One region of the Cytobacillus solani genome, then DNA from elsewhere that is predicted to be linked to it. Evidence: predicted binding sites of a transcription regulator. Region 1 holds the regulator's gene; each other region holds the start of a gene.
The links. The regulator LexA, encoded in region 1, represses DNA repair genes until DNA is damaged. The targets are predictions, from matches to a motif close to CGAACATATGTTCG.
Positions count from the first base shown of each region.

Region 2: the regulator LexA is predicted to act here: its motif matches at 1,496-1,509, upstream of pcrA (DNA helicase PcrA).
Region 3: the regulator LexA is predicted to act here: its motif matches at 2,126-2,139, upstream of FI644_RS17720 (Y-family DNA polymerase).

Region 1 is NZ_CP041305.1:4,787,634-4,791,555, reverse strand. It holds gene FI644_RS24080 (methionine gamma-lyase family protein) at 1-256, shown strand, start outside; gene FI644_RS24075 (MerR family transcriptional regulator) at 419-820, shown strand; gene glnA (type I glutamate--ammonia ligase) at 856-2,190, shown strand; gene lexA (transcriptional repressor LexA) at 2,286-2,909, opposite strand; gene yneA (cell division suppressor protein YneA) at 3,064-3,387, shown strand; gene FI644_RS24055 (YneB family resolvase-like protein) at 3,408-3,922, shown strand, end outside.
Region 2 is NZ_CP041305.1:1,283,312-1,287,233, reverse strand. It holds gene FI644_RS06480 (DUF3048 domain-containing protein) at 1-7, shown strand, start outside; gene FI644_RS06475 (YerC/YecD family TrpR-related protein) at 34-345, shown strand; gene pcrB (heptaprenylglyceryl phosphate synthase) at 709-1,416, shown strand; gene pcrA (DNA helicase PcrA) at 1,530-3,755, shown strand; gene ligA (NAD-dependent DNA ligase LigA) at 3,780-3,922, shown strand, end outside.
Region 3 is NZ_CP041305.1:3,545,075-3,548,996, forward strand. It holds gene FI644_RS17705 (MBL fold metallo-hydrolase) at 27-986, shown strand; gene FI644_RS17710 (SDR family NAD(P)-dependent oxidoreductase) at 1,013-1,807, shown strand; gene FI644_RS17715 (YqzH family protein) at 1,836-2,036, opposite strand; gene FI644_RS17720 (Y-family DNA polymerase) at 2,199-3,458, shown strand; gene FI644_RS17725 (YolD-like family protein) at 3,478-3,810, shown strand; gene FI644_RS26405 (hypothetical protein) at 3,884-3,922, shown strand, end outside.

The sequences.
Region 1 (3,922 bases):
AGCTATTCAATTTGCGGCACCGATCAATTCGCATGTAACACCATATCCAAGTCCAATGCCTGGCTATGAGGATGATGTCATTATGGCTGCTGGCGCTTTTATTCAAGGTGCAAGCATCGAGCTTTCTGCAGACGGTCCCATTAGGCCGCCGTACGTTGCCTATGTACAAGGGGGGCTCACTTATTCCCATGTGAAAATCGCTATCTGTCATGCTCTTAATGGATTAGCAGATAAGGGTTTTATTGATGTTAATTAGAAGAATTGTAATAAGTTAAATAAGAATTGAGAGGTTTGGGTTGTCAATAATCCAAGCCTTTTATTTTTTTAAATGTCATGTCAGAAAATCTAACATATGTTTGACAATAAACCTAACATCGTTTATTCTAATAATAGAAAATTTGTAAAGGAGGAGAAAGAAGTGACTGGAAGCAACATTCGACGTTCCATGCCGCTTTTTCCAATTGGGCCTGTCATGCAGCTGACTGATTTGACTGCAAGGCAAATTCGGTATTATGAAGAGCACCAATTGATTTCTCCAGCTCGATCTGAAGGCAATAGAAGATTGTTCTCGCTCAATGATATTGACAAACTCCTTGAAATTAAAGATCTTATTGATCAGGGAATCAATATGGCTGGAATTAAACAGCTATTATTTGTGCAAAATCAAGAAGTAATCGCTTCTGATGTAAAACCGCTTAAATCAGAGAGAGAACTATCTAATGACGAAATCAGAAGACATCTTAGAAAAGAAATCGTACAAGCCGGAAGATTTAACCAACATTTATCAAGCCAAGGGAATAAAACACGCTTATTCCACTGATAAAGTGGCTTTAAACAAAAAGGAGGAATTATTATATGGCAAGGTTTACAAAAGAGGATATTAAACGAATTTCAGCTGAAGAGAATGTAAAGTTTATCCGTCTCCAATTTACAGATATTTTGGGAACGATTAAAAATGTTGAGATTCCTATTAGCCAGCTTGAAAAAGCGCTTGATAATAAAATGATGTTTGATGGTTCCTCAATTGAAGGCTTTGTTCGAATTGAAGAATCAGATATGTACCTATTCCCGGATTTAGACACATGGGTAGTATTTCCGTGGACTGCTGAAAAAGGCAAGGTAGCTCGTCTAATTTGTGATATTCATAATGCAGATGGGACTCCATTTCAAGGAGATCCTCGCAATAACTTAAAACGTATTTTAAAGGAAATGGAAGAAATGGGCTTCACAGACTTCAATTTAGGGCCAGAGCCTGAATTCTTCTTATTTAAATTAGATCAAAATGGAGACCCTTCCCTTGAGCTCAATGATAATGGAGGATATTTTGATTTAGCACCAACAGATCTTGGAGAAAATTGCCGACGCGATATTGTTCTTGAACTGGAAGAAATGGGATTTGAAATCGAAGCTTCCCATCATGAGGTAGCACCAGGCCAGCATGAGATTGACTTCAAATATGCGGATGCCCTAACAGCTTGTGATCAAATTCAAACGTTCAAGCTAGTCGTAAAAACAATTGCTCGTAAACATGGTTTGCATGCCACTTTTATGCCAAAGCCATTATTCGGTGTAGCAGGATCAGGTATGCATTGCAATGTATCTCTTTTTAAAGAGGGAAGAAATGCGTTCTTTGATGAAAAAGGCGATCTGCAAATGAGTGATTATGCACGGCAATTTATTGCGGGTATTCTTAAACATGCAACAAGTTTTACAGCGGTCACGAATCCAACAGTTAATTCATTTAAGCGATTAGTTCCTGGTTATGAAGCCCCATGTTATGTAGCGTGGTCTGCACAGAATCGTTCTCCGTTAATTCGTATTCCATCTTCACGTGGAGTAAGTACACGTGTTGAGGTTCGAAGCGTGGATCCGGCTGCAAATCCATATTTGGCTATGGCCGTACTGCTAAAAGCTGGTCTTGACGGTATTAAAAATAATCTTGTTCCTCCCGCATCAGTAGACCGTAATATTTATGTGATGAGCAAAGATGAGCGTATTGCTGAAGGGATTGATGATCTGCCTTCAACTTTAGCTGAAGCGCTCGAAAAATTAAAAGGAAATGAAACGATTATATCTGCTTTAGGGGGCCATATTTTCGAACACTTCGTTGAAGCGAAGGAGATCGAATGGGATATGTTCCGTACGCAAGTCCACCCTTGGGAACGTGAGCAATATATGTCGATGTATTAATATATGATTGAAAAAAAGGGATGCTTAAAAGTTAAGCATCCCTTTTTTCTTTTAATCTAGTAAAACCCAGTGCAAATGACACGAGTGCAAAATTATTAATGAATATCTCGGTATACCCCAATTACTTTACCTAAAATAGAAACATTACGAAGAATAATCGGTTCCATGGTTGAATTTTCAGGCTGAAGTCTAATTCGATCTTTCTCCTTGAAAAATCTTTTTACGGTTGCTTCGTCATCCTCTGTCATTGCGACGATGATATCACCGTTATTTGCAGTGCTTTGTTGTCTGACTACTACGTAATCTCCATCAAGAATTCCCGCTTCAATCATGCTTTCTCCCATGATTTCAAGCATAAAAACCTGCTCATCTGCTGGGGCAAGCCTTTCAGGCAAAGGAAAGTATTCCTCAACATTTTCAACGGCTGTTATCGGCATACCGGCTGTTACTTTTCCGACAATCGGAACATTTACGACTTTATAATTGATTGCCTCGGCACCTTCATCTAAATCAAGAATCTCAATTGCACGCGGCTTAGTAGGATCTCTGCGAATTAACCCTTTTGTTTCTAATCTTGCTAGATGACCATGAACAGTTGAGCTTGAAGCCAGTCCAACTGCTTCGCCGATTTCCCGTACAGAAGGCGGGTATCCTTTAAGCTTTACCTCATCCTTAATAAAATTTAATATATCCTGTTGCCGTTTCGATAATTTCACCATCATAATTACCTCACTTATGATTTCTTTTCCCAATTATAGCATCTATTAGTAAAAAGTACAAACATAAGTTCGAACAATTGTTGACACGAAACAAGTGTTCGATTTATAATGAAATCAATAAACGAACATATATTCTTATCGAGGTGTAAATATAATGAAAAAATTGTGGAATCAATATTCGTATGCTATTATTCTAGTCGTTTTAAGCTTGCTAACTTCATTTATCCTTATAGTTTATAATGGCCTTTCAGGAGAAGATGGCCTAAAGAAAATTACTGTTAATGAGGGGGATTCGCTTTGGCAGATAGCTGAAGACTTTTCCGATGAACATATGCTATCAGCGAACGAATTTGTTGAATGGGTTGAAAGGCATAATGGAATTGCAGGAGATAGAATCTATCCGGGAGATGAACTTATTCTTCCAATTGCTATAGAAAAAGGAAACGGAACAGAAGTGGCAAGTTCACAAAGCAAATAGATTAGGAGAAAGGGAAATATATGAATGCAATTATCTACTGCCGAGTCAGCACTACGAAAGAAACGCAGGAAACATCGCTCGTAAGACAAGAAGAGGAACTTACAAAACTTGCAAATGAAAAAAGTTTAGAAATTGTTAAGGTTATTAGAGAACAAGCTAGCGGCTATGATTTAGAGCGGGAAGGAATTCTCGAACTTCTGTCATTAATAAAAGGACATCAAGCTGATGTCCTTTTAATACAGGATGAAACGAGGCTGGGGCGAGGCAATGCGAAGATCGCCATTCTACATTGCATTTTAAAAGAAGGAATAAAATTATTCAGCATTTCTCACAGCGGGGAATTGCAGCTTTCTGAATCTGACTCTATGGTTTTGAATATTGTCGGCATGGTAGAGGAATATCAAAGAAAACTTCATAACATTAAGATTAAACGCGGGATGAAAAGAGCTGTTAAAAATGGTTATAGGCCTGAAAAAAATTTGTCCAATTTGGGGGTCCATTCTGGGAGGGAACGTATAGAAGTTCCGATTGAAGA
Region 2 (3,922 bases), 1.7 Mb from region 1:
GGAATAGTAATTTTATACAAAGGGGATACATGCATGCAAATTGATAAACTAAGAGGAAAAGAACTCGATCAGCTTTTTAATTCAATTTTGTCATTAAATGATTTAGAAGAATGCTATCGTTTCTTCGATGATTTATGTACGGTCAATGAGATTCAATCCCTTGCCCAGCGGCTAGAGGTTGCCCGCATGCTCCGCGAAGGGAAAACCTATCATAAAATTGAAACAGAAACTGGAGCAAGTACAGCAACAATTTCTCGCGTCAAGCGCTGCTTAAACTACGGAAATGACGCATATGAAATGGCATTAGAACGGATAAAGAAAGAAGATGCAGAAACAGCAGAATAATTTATGGGTAGGACAGACTTGCAAAGGTGAAGTCAGTTTATAAATGTCTGTTAGCAGGTTAAGCGAAGAAAGCTTGGAACATTCGTTGTTTCAGGCTTTTTTGATTTTCTTGTAAACCCATAGAAAAAGGTCACTCATAATAGGAATGAAGACCAAAATTGCTCAGGCCGCCGAAAAAAAGTCTTTCATAAGTGAGAGGAAGTCCCAACTTGAACCGTACATCATACAGGTTAAAGAACCACCCCTTCCTGCCAGTTCCTCTTATGATTGTCAGTGCAAATCAAGGCGTCTGCGCTTTACTTTTTTCATCATTATACTAATGATATAATGGTGAAATGGAATGATAGAATGGGGGAAGTATGGATGTATAATGTCCGCGAGTGGCGACATGTGTTTAAACTCGATCCGAATAAAAGTATTTCTGATGAACACTTAGAAATGATTTGTGAATCAGGAACAGATGCGATAATTGTTGGTGGAACGGATGGCGTTACTTTAGAAAAGGTGCTTGATTTAATGTCACGAGTCCGCAGGTATACAGTTCCTTGCGCACTTGAGGTATCTGCGATTGATTCAATTACACCAGGATTTGATTTCTACTTTATTCCGACTGTTTTAAATAGTACGGATACAAAATGGATTACAGGGCTTCATCATGAGGCAGTTAAAGAATTTGGCGAAGTGATGAATTGGGAAGAAATTTTAGTCCAAGGCTATTGTATTCTTAATGAAGAGTGCAAGGCAGCCCAACTTACGAATGCGAAGACAGCATTATCAATAGATGAGGTTAAAGCATATGCGATGATGGCAGAAAAAATGTTCCAGCTGCCGATTTTTTATCTAGAATATAGTGGAACATATGGCGATCCAGCAACAGTATCTGAAGTGAAAAAAATATTAGAGAAGACTACTTTGTTTTACGGCGGTGGGATTGAAACAGCAGAGCAGGCGAAGGAAATGGCTGCGGCTTCAGATGTCATAGTCGTTGGAAACATTATATATACAGATGTAAGTGCTGCACTTAAAACAGTACCCGCAGTAAAAAGTACACCTCTCGGACAAATTAGTTAGGTTTGTGTGTGAGAAATTTTATAAAAAAACTCTTTTATAGAACTTGATTCGTAATAGAAGAAGATTTAGAATCAATTCAAGAACATATGTTTGTATGGTGGTGAAGAAAGTCGATGAATTATTTATCAGATAAACTATTAAATGGATTGAATCCACAGCAGCAGCATGCGGTAAAGGCAACAGATGGCCCCCTTTTGATCATGGCAGGGGCAGGCAGTGGAAAGACAAGAGTATTAACTCATCGAATCGCTTATTTAATGGTTGAAAAAGGGGTAAACCCTTATAATATTTTGGCGATTACTTTTACAAATAAAGCGGCAAGAGAGATGAGAGAACGGATTCAAAGAATGATGGGTGGAGCAGCGGATGAAATTTGGATTTCTACCTTTCACTCGATGTGTGTACGAATTTTAAGAAGAGATATTGATCGGCTTGGTTTTAACCGGAATTTCACAATTCTCGATACGACGGATCAGCAATCAGTTATTAAATCAATATTAAAGGATAAAAACCTTGATCCGAAAAAGTTTGATCCTCGTGCAATACTCGGATCAATCAGCTCAGCAAAAAATGAGTTAACAACACCTGAGGAATTCGCAAAAACGGCAGGCGACTATTTTCAGAATGTAATCAGTGATGTGTATACTGAATACCAGAAAAGATTGAGAAGAAATCACGCATTAGATTTCGATGATCTAATTATGACAACGATTCAGTTATTTCAGCGGGTGCCAGAAGTACTTGAATATTATCAGCGCAAATTCCAGTATATTCACGTGGATGAGTATCAGGATACGAACAGGGCTCAATATATGCTTGTAAAGTTTCTTGCTGCACGTTTTAGAAATCTTTGTGTTGTTGGTGATTCAGACCAATCCATTTATCGCTGGCGAGGGGCCGATATTGCCAACATCCTCTCATTTGAGAAGGATTACTCAAATGCACAGGTCATTTTGCTCGAGCAAAACTACCGTTCCACCAAAAGAATTCTTCAAGCAGCCAATGAAGTCATCGGAAGGAATATGAATCGAAAGCCGAAAAATCTTTGGACGGAGAATTTGGAAGGAAATAAAATCTTCTATTACCGAGCAGATAGTGAACAAGGTGAGGCACAATTTGTTGTTGGAAAAATTAAAGAATTGATGCGTGAAGGGAATCGAAATCTATCTGATATCGCCATTTTATATCGAACGAATGCACAATCACGTGTGATGGAGGAAGTGCTTCTAAAATCGAATATGGAGTACTCAATTGTTGGCGGAATCAAGTTCTATGATCGAAAAGAGATTAAGGATATTCTTGCCTACTTGCGTTTAATTGCCAATCCTGATGATGATATCAGCCTTCAAAGGATCATTAATGTACCAAAGCGTGGAATCGGCTCTGGTTCCATTGATAAGATTGCCAATTTCGCTTTGCTCCATGAAATGACAATGTTTGATGCGCTGGATTCAATCGATCTAATTGGTCTAAGTCCAAAAATAACAAAAGCAGCAGCTGAATTTAGAGATCTAATCAAAAGTTATACTCGAATGCAGGAATACCTTTCTGTAACAGAGCTTGTCGAGGAAATATTGGAGAAATCAGGCTACAGAGAAATGCTTGTTGCGGAAAAATCAATTGAAGCGCAGAGCCGACTTGAAAACCTGGAAGAATTTCTTTCCGTGACTAAAAATTTTGAAGAAGGCAGTGAAGACAAAAGCCTTGTTGCTTTTTTAACCGATTTGGCACTTGTCGCAGATATTGATAAGTTAGATGATGATGGAGAAAAAGCGGATGCAGTTGTACTAATGACCCTTCATTCAGCAAAAGGACTGGAATTCCCAGTTGTCTTTTTAATTGGTTTAGAGGAAGGGGTATTTCCTCACAGCCGCTCTTTAATGGAAGAAGCGGAAATGGAAGAAGAGCGCCGTCTCGCCTATGTAGGAATCACAAGAGCGGAGGAAGAACTGTTTATTACAAACGCTCAGATGCGTACATTGTTCGGACGAACAAATATGAATCTGCCATCACGCTTTATTAAAGAAATTCCTGAAGAACTATTAGACGGCGTGCAGCCTGCTCAAAAAACTGCTTCACCTTTTGGAGCTTCATCATTTGGCACTGCATCTTCAAGACAGCCGCAAAGAAAGCCAGTTATTCGCCCTGCGATGAATACAACTGGCGGGGATGAACTCGGCTGGAAGGTTGGCGATAAGGCAGTTCACGGCAAATGGGGAACAGGGACAGTTGTTAGTGTTAAAGGAGATGGAGAGAGCACCGAACTTGATATTGCTTTTCCAAAACCAATCGGCATTAAAAGGTTACTGGCTAAATTTGCACCGATTACAAAAGGCTAATGTTATCTAGAAAGGGTTGGATATATGGACCTTCAGACTGCTGAAATAAAAGTAAAAGAATTACAAACATTGCTCAATCAATATAATTATGAGTACCATGTCCTTGACCAGCCATCTGTTCCGGATTCAGAATATGACCGGCTGCTTAAAGAACTGATAGAAATAGA
Region 3 (3,922 bases), 1.2 Mb from region 1:
ATAGTAATTTTTGAGGAGTTGGAAAAATGGCACAGTGGAAAGACGGCATTGCAAAACTAATCATCCCGACCCCTTTTCCAGTCGGAGATGTAAATGTATATGTGGTGAAGGGAGAGAGGCTGACACTCGTTGATGTTGGGCCGAAAACAGAAGAGGCATGGGAGGCATTGACTGAGCAGCTGAAGGAGTTAGCATTAACACCAGAGGATATTGAGCAGGTCGTGCTCACCCATCATCACCCGGATCATTCAGGTCTGCTGGATTATTTTTCACCAGCCTTGGAAGTGTATGGGCATCGATTTAATCAAAGATGGCTTTCCCGTACCGATCAGTTTCTAGAGGCACATGACGAATTTTATCATCAGCTTTTTGGTGAATTTGGCATTCCCGAACAATATTTTCCGCTCATTGGGGCATTGAAAAAAACGCTGCGTTTTGCATGCCATCGTTCTCTTACCGGTGAATTGGCAGAAGGAGATACGCCTGTTGGTCTGGAGGAGTGGATGGTGATTGAAACACCGGGACATGCCCAGAGCCATATCGGTCTCCTGCGTGAAAAGGACGGCGTGTATATAGGCGGGGATCATTTGCTCGCCCATATCTCGCCGAATCCATTATTAGAACCGCCTCTTCCAGGCGAAACGGTGCGTCCGAAACCCCAATTACAATACAATGAATCATTAAGAAAGCTTTCGACGCTTCCGATTCAGCTCGTTTATTCGGGACATGGCGACGATATTTATCAGGTGAACATGCTAATTGAAAAAAGATTGTCTCGCCAGCGCGACAGAGCAATGGATGTAAGAAAATGGCTTGAGACAGAAAGGCTTACTGTTTTTGACATTTGCCGCCGGCTGTTTCCAACGGTCTATGAAAGGGAGCTTTCTCTTACTATCTCTGAAACAATCGCCCAGCTTGACTATTTGTATGCAATCGGGGAAATTAAGGTAAGTAAAGAGGAGAAAGCATTTTTATATTATGTTTAGTTCTAAAGTCAAAGTGAGGTAACTGCATGTCTGATCGATTAAAAAATAAAAATATAATTATTACAGGAGCGTCAGGGGGAATTGGAGCAGAAATGGCTGCGCTTTGTGCCAAGAGCGGGGCGAATCTTGTGCTGCTCGCCCGAAATTTTGAAAAGCTTAATGCCTTGAAGACACAATTAGAAAATCAATTTCATGTTCAAGTTGACGTACATAAACTTGATGTTTCCAATACGGATGATGTGCAGGCTGTTTTTTCAAACATACTTGCTAAGATTGATCACGTCGATGTCCTTGTGAATAATGCTGGCTTCGGGATTTTCCGTGAGGCCCATGAGGCAAAAATTGATGAAATAAAGGGAATGTTTGATGTAAATGTTGTCGGATTGATGGCTTGTACAAGTATGGTGCTGCCAAAAATGAGGCAGAAGCAAAGCGGACACATTATTAATATTGCTTCCCAGGCTGGGAAAATTGCGACGCCAAAATCGAGTGTATATTCCGCAACGAAGCATGCGGTTCTCGGGTATACAAACAGCCTTCGGATGGAGCTTGCCCGCACGAATGTCTATGTAACAGCTGTGAATCCAGGACCGATAGAAACGGACTTTTTTACAATTGCTGATGAAAAAGGCACATATGTTAAAAATGTACAGAGATACATGTTAAAACCCACGTATGTGGCAAGAAAAGTTGTTGATGCCATGCTTACTCCTACTAGAGAAATTAATTTGCCGCGCTGGATGAATGCAGGAAGTATTGTTTACGCACTTTTTCCCCGTATGTTCGAACGGCTTGGCCGAAAGGCGTTCGAAAAAAAATAGCCGCCAGTTCTTGGCGGTTTTTTTTTGTCTAAAAATAAGGGGAATCCGTTATGTAACCGTAAACAACATCATTAACGATATCATGCAAATCATCTTCCTCTTTTTTTGTTGCAATAATTTTATTATAGATCTCCTCGAATGTTTTGCTGTTTAGTGTGATCGAATCGCCATCCTCATTGTATTGCTTCAAGCAGTTTTGTACCATTTTTAAAATAAGTTTACGATCCATTTTTTTGCCTCCTTCTACAAGATTATACATGCTAAGGGGGGAATAGCTTCTCACGTTTAAGAAATTAGTCGATAAATTCCTGTTGTAAACGAACGTATATTCGATTAATATAATGGATATAATCAGAACAAACGTTCCCTTTGGTTTTAGGAGATGACGAATATGATTGATTACAGCATGATGCCAAAGAACAAAATTCTGTGTGTTGATATGAAAAGTTTTTATGCAAGCTGCTCTGCTGTCATGCGAGGGCTTGATCCGCTTGAGTGCTATCTTGTTGTAGCCGGCAATCAGGAGCGAAAGGGGAGTGTTGTTTTGGCAGCATCTCCCCAGATGAAAAAGGTATTTGGAATAAAGACAGGTGCTCGCCTTTACGAAGTTCCGAATGACTCGCGGATCATCATTGATGAACCGAAAATGGCAACATATTTAAGAGTTGCTGCTGAAATTACACGTGTTTTTAATCGCTATGTCCCGAAGGAGGACATTCATGTGTACAGCGTGGATGAGAGTTTTATTAAAGTCGATAGTGTCCTTCATCTTTGGGGGGATGCATTTACGATTGCAAGGAAAATAAAAGATGATATTGAGCGGGAATTTCAATTGCCGTGTGCTATTGGAATTGGACCAAACATGCTGCTGGCCAAGCTTGTGCTTGATTTAGAGGCAAAAACGAAAGAAATTGCTCAATGGACATATGAGGATGTCCAAACAAAACTATGGAAAGTTTCTCCTTTAAGGGAAATGTGGGGAATCGGGCGCCGTGTGGAAAAAACGCTGAATGGGATGGGGATTTTTTCAGTTGGCCAGTTAGCCAAATATGATTTAGAAAAACTTGAAAAAAAGTTTGGGGTTATGGGCAATCAGCTGTACCATCATGCATGGGGAATTGACCTTTCAGACTTGGGTGCACCGATCATGGAAGGGCAAATCAGTTTTGGGAAAAGTCAAATTTTGTTACGGGATTACAAAGAAGAGCATGAAATCAAGGCTGTTATGTTGGAAATGTGTGAGGAGGTAGCAAGAAGGGCACGAGACCATCGAAAAGCCGCACGCACTGTTAGTTTTGGCGTCAGCTATAGCCAAGATGAATTTGGCGGCGGTTTTTATCGTTCCCAAACAATCGATGAGCCGACGAATATCACAATGGAAATTTACGGTGTCTGTTTAAAACTTTTTCACAAACATTATGAAGGTAAAACCGTTAGGCAAATTTCTATTTCACTTAGCAAGCTTGTTGATGATACGGAAATGCAGCTAAATCTTTTTGATGCGAATGGCTGGAAGAAGCGGGAGTTAGGCTACACCGTTGACCATATTCGTTCTAAATTTGGAGCTTGTGCTCTTTTGAGGGCCGTTTCTTATACAAGCGCAGGAACTGCTAAACACCGAGCAACACTTGTTGGCGGTCATAAAATGTAGACAAGGGAGGATCAATCATATGATTCGGGATCGCGGCAGAATAAAATGGACAGCAATGATGCTTCCTGAACATGTAAAGTTATTGAGAGACTGGGCCGAGGAAGATAGGCACGAACAAAAGCGGGAAATTGACGAGCAGGCATTAGAAAGCATGAACGACTGTATTTCCGAGGCAATGGAATATGGAAGAGCGGTGACACTTACCTACTATCAGCATAAAAATTACCATCTCGTCATTGGGAACATTCATTATTGGGATGAAATCAATCATAAAGTGCATATTGTCGATCACTTCGGGGAGGTACATCAAATTCGAATTTCTGAGATAGCCGATGTGCGGTTTACGGATTGAAAATGAAAAAATGTAAAAAGAAGGGCTAGTTTTCCAATGATTGAAGCAACTTAACATGTAGGAGGTGATTCTTGTGCCAAGAGGAAAAGAGCTTGAACAGCTTCCCATGTCG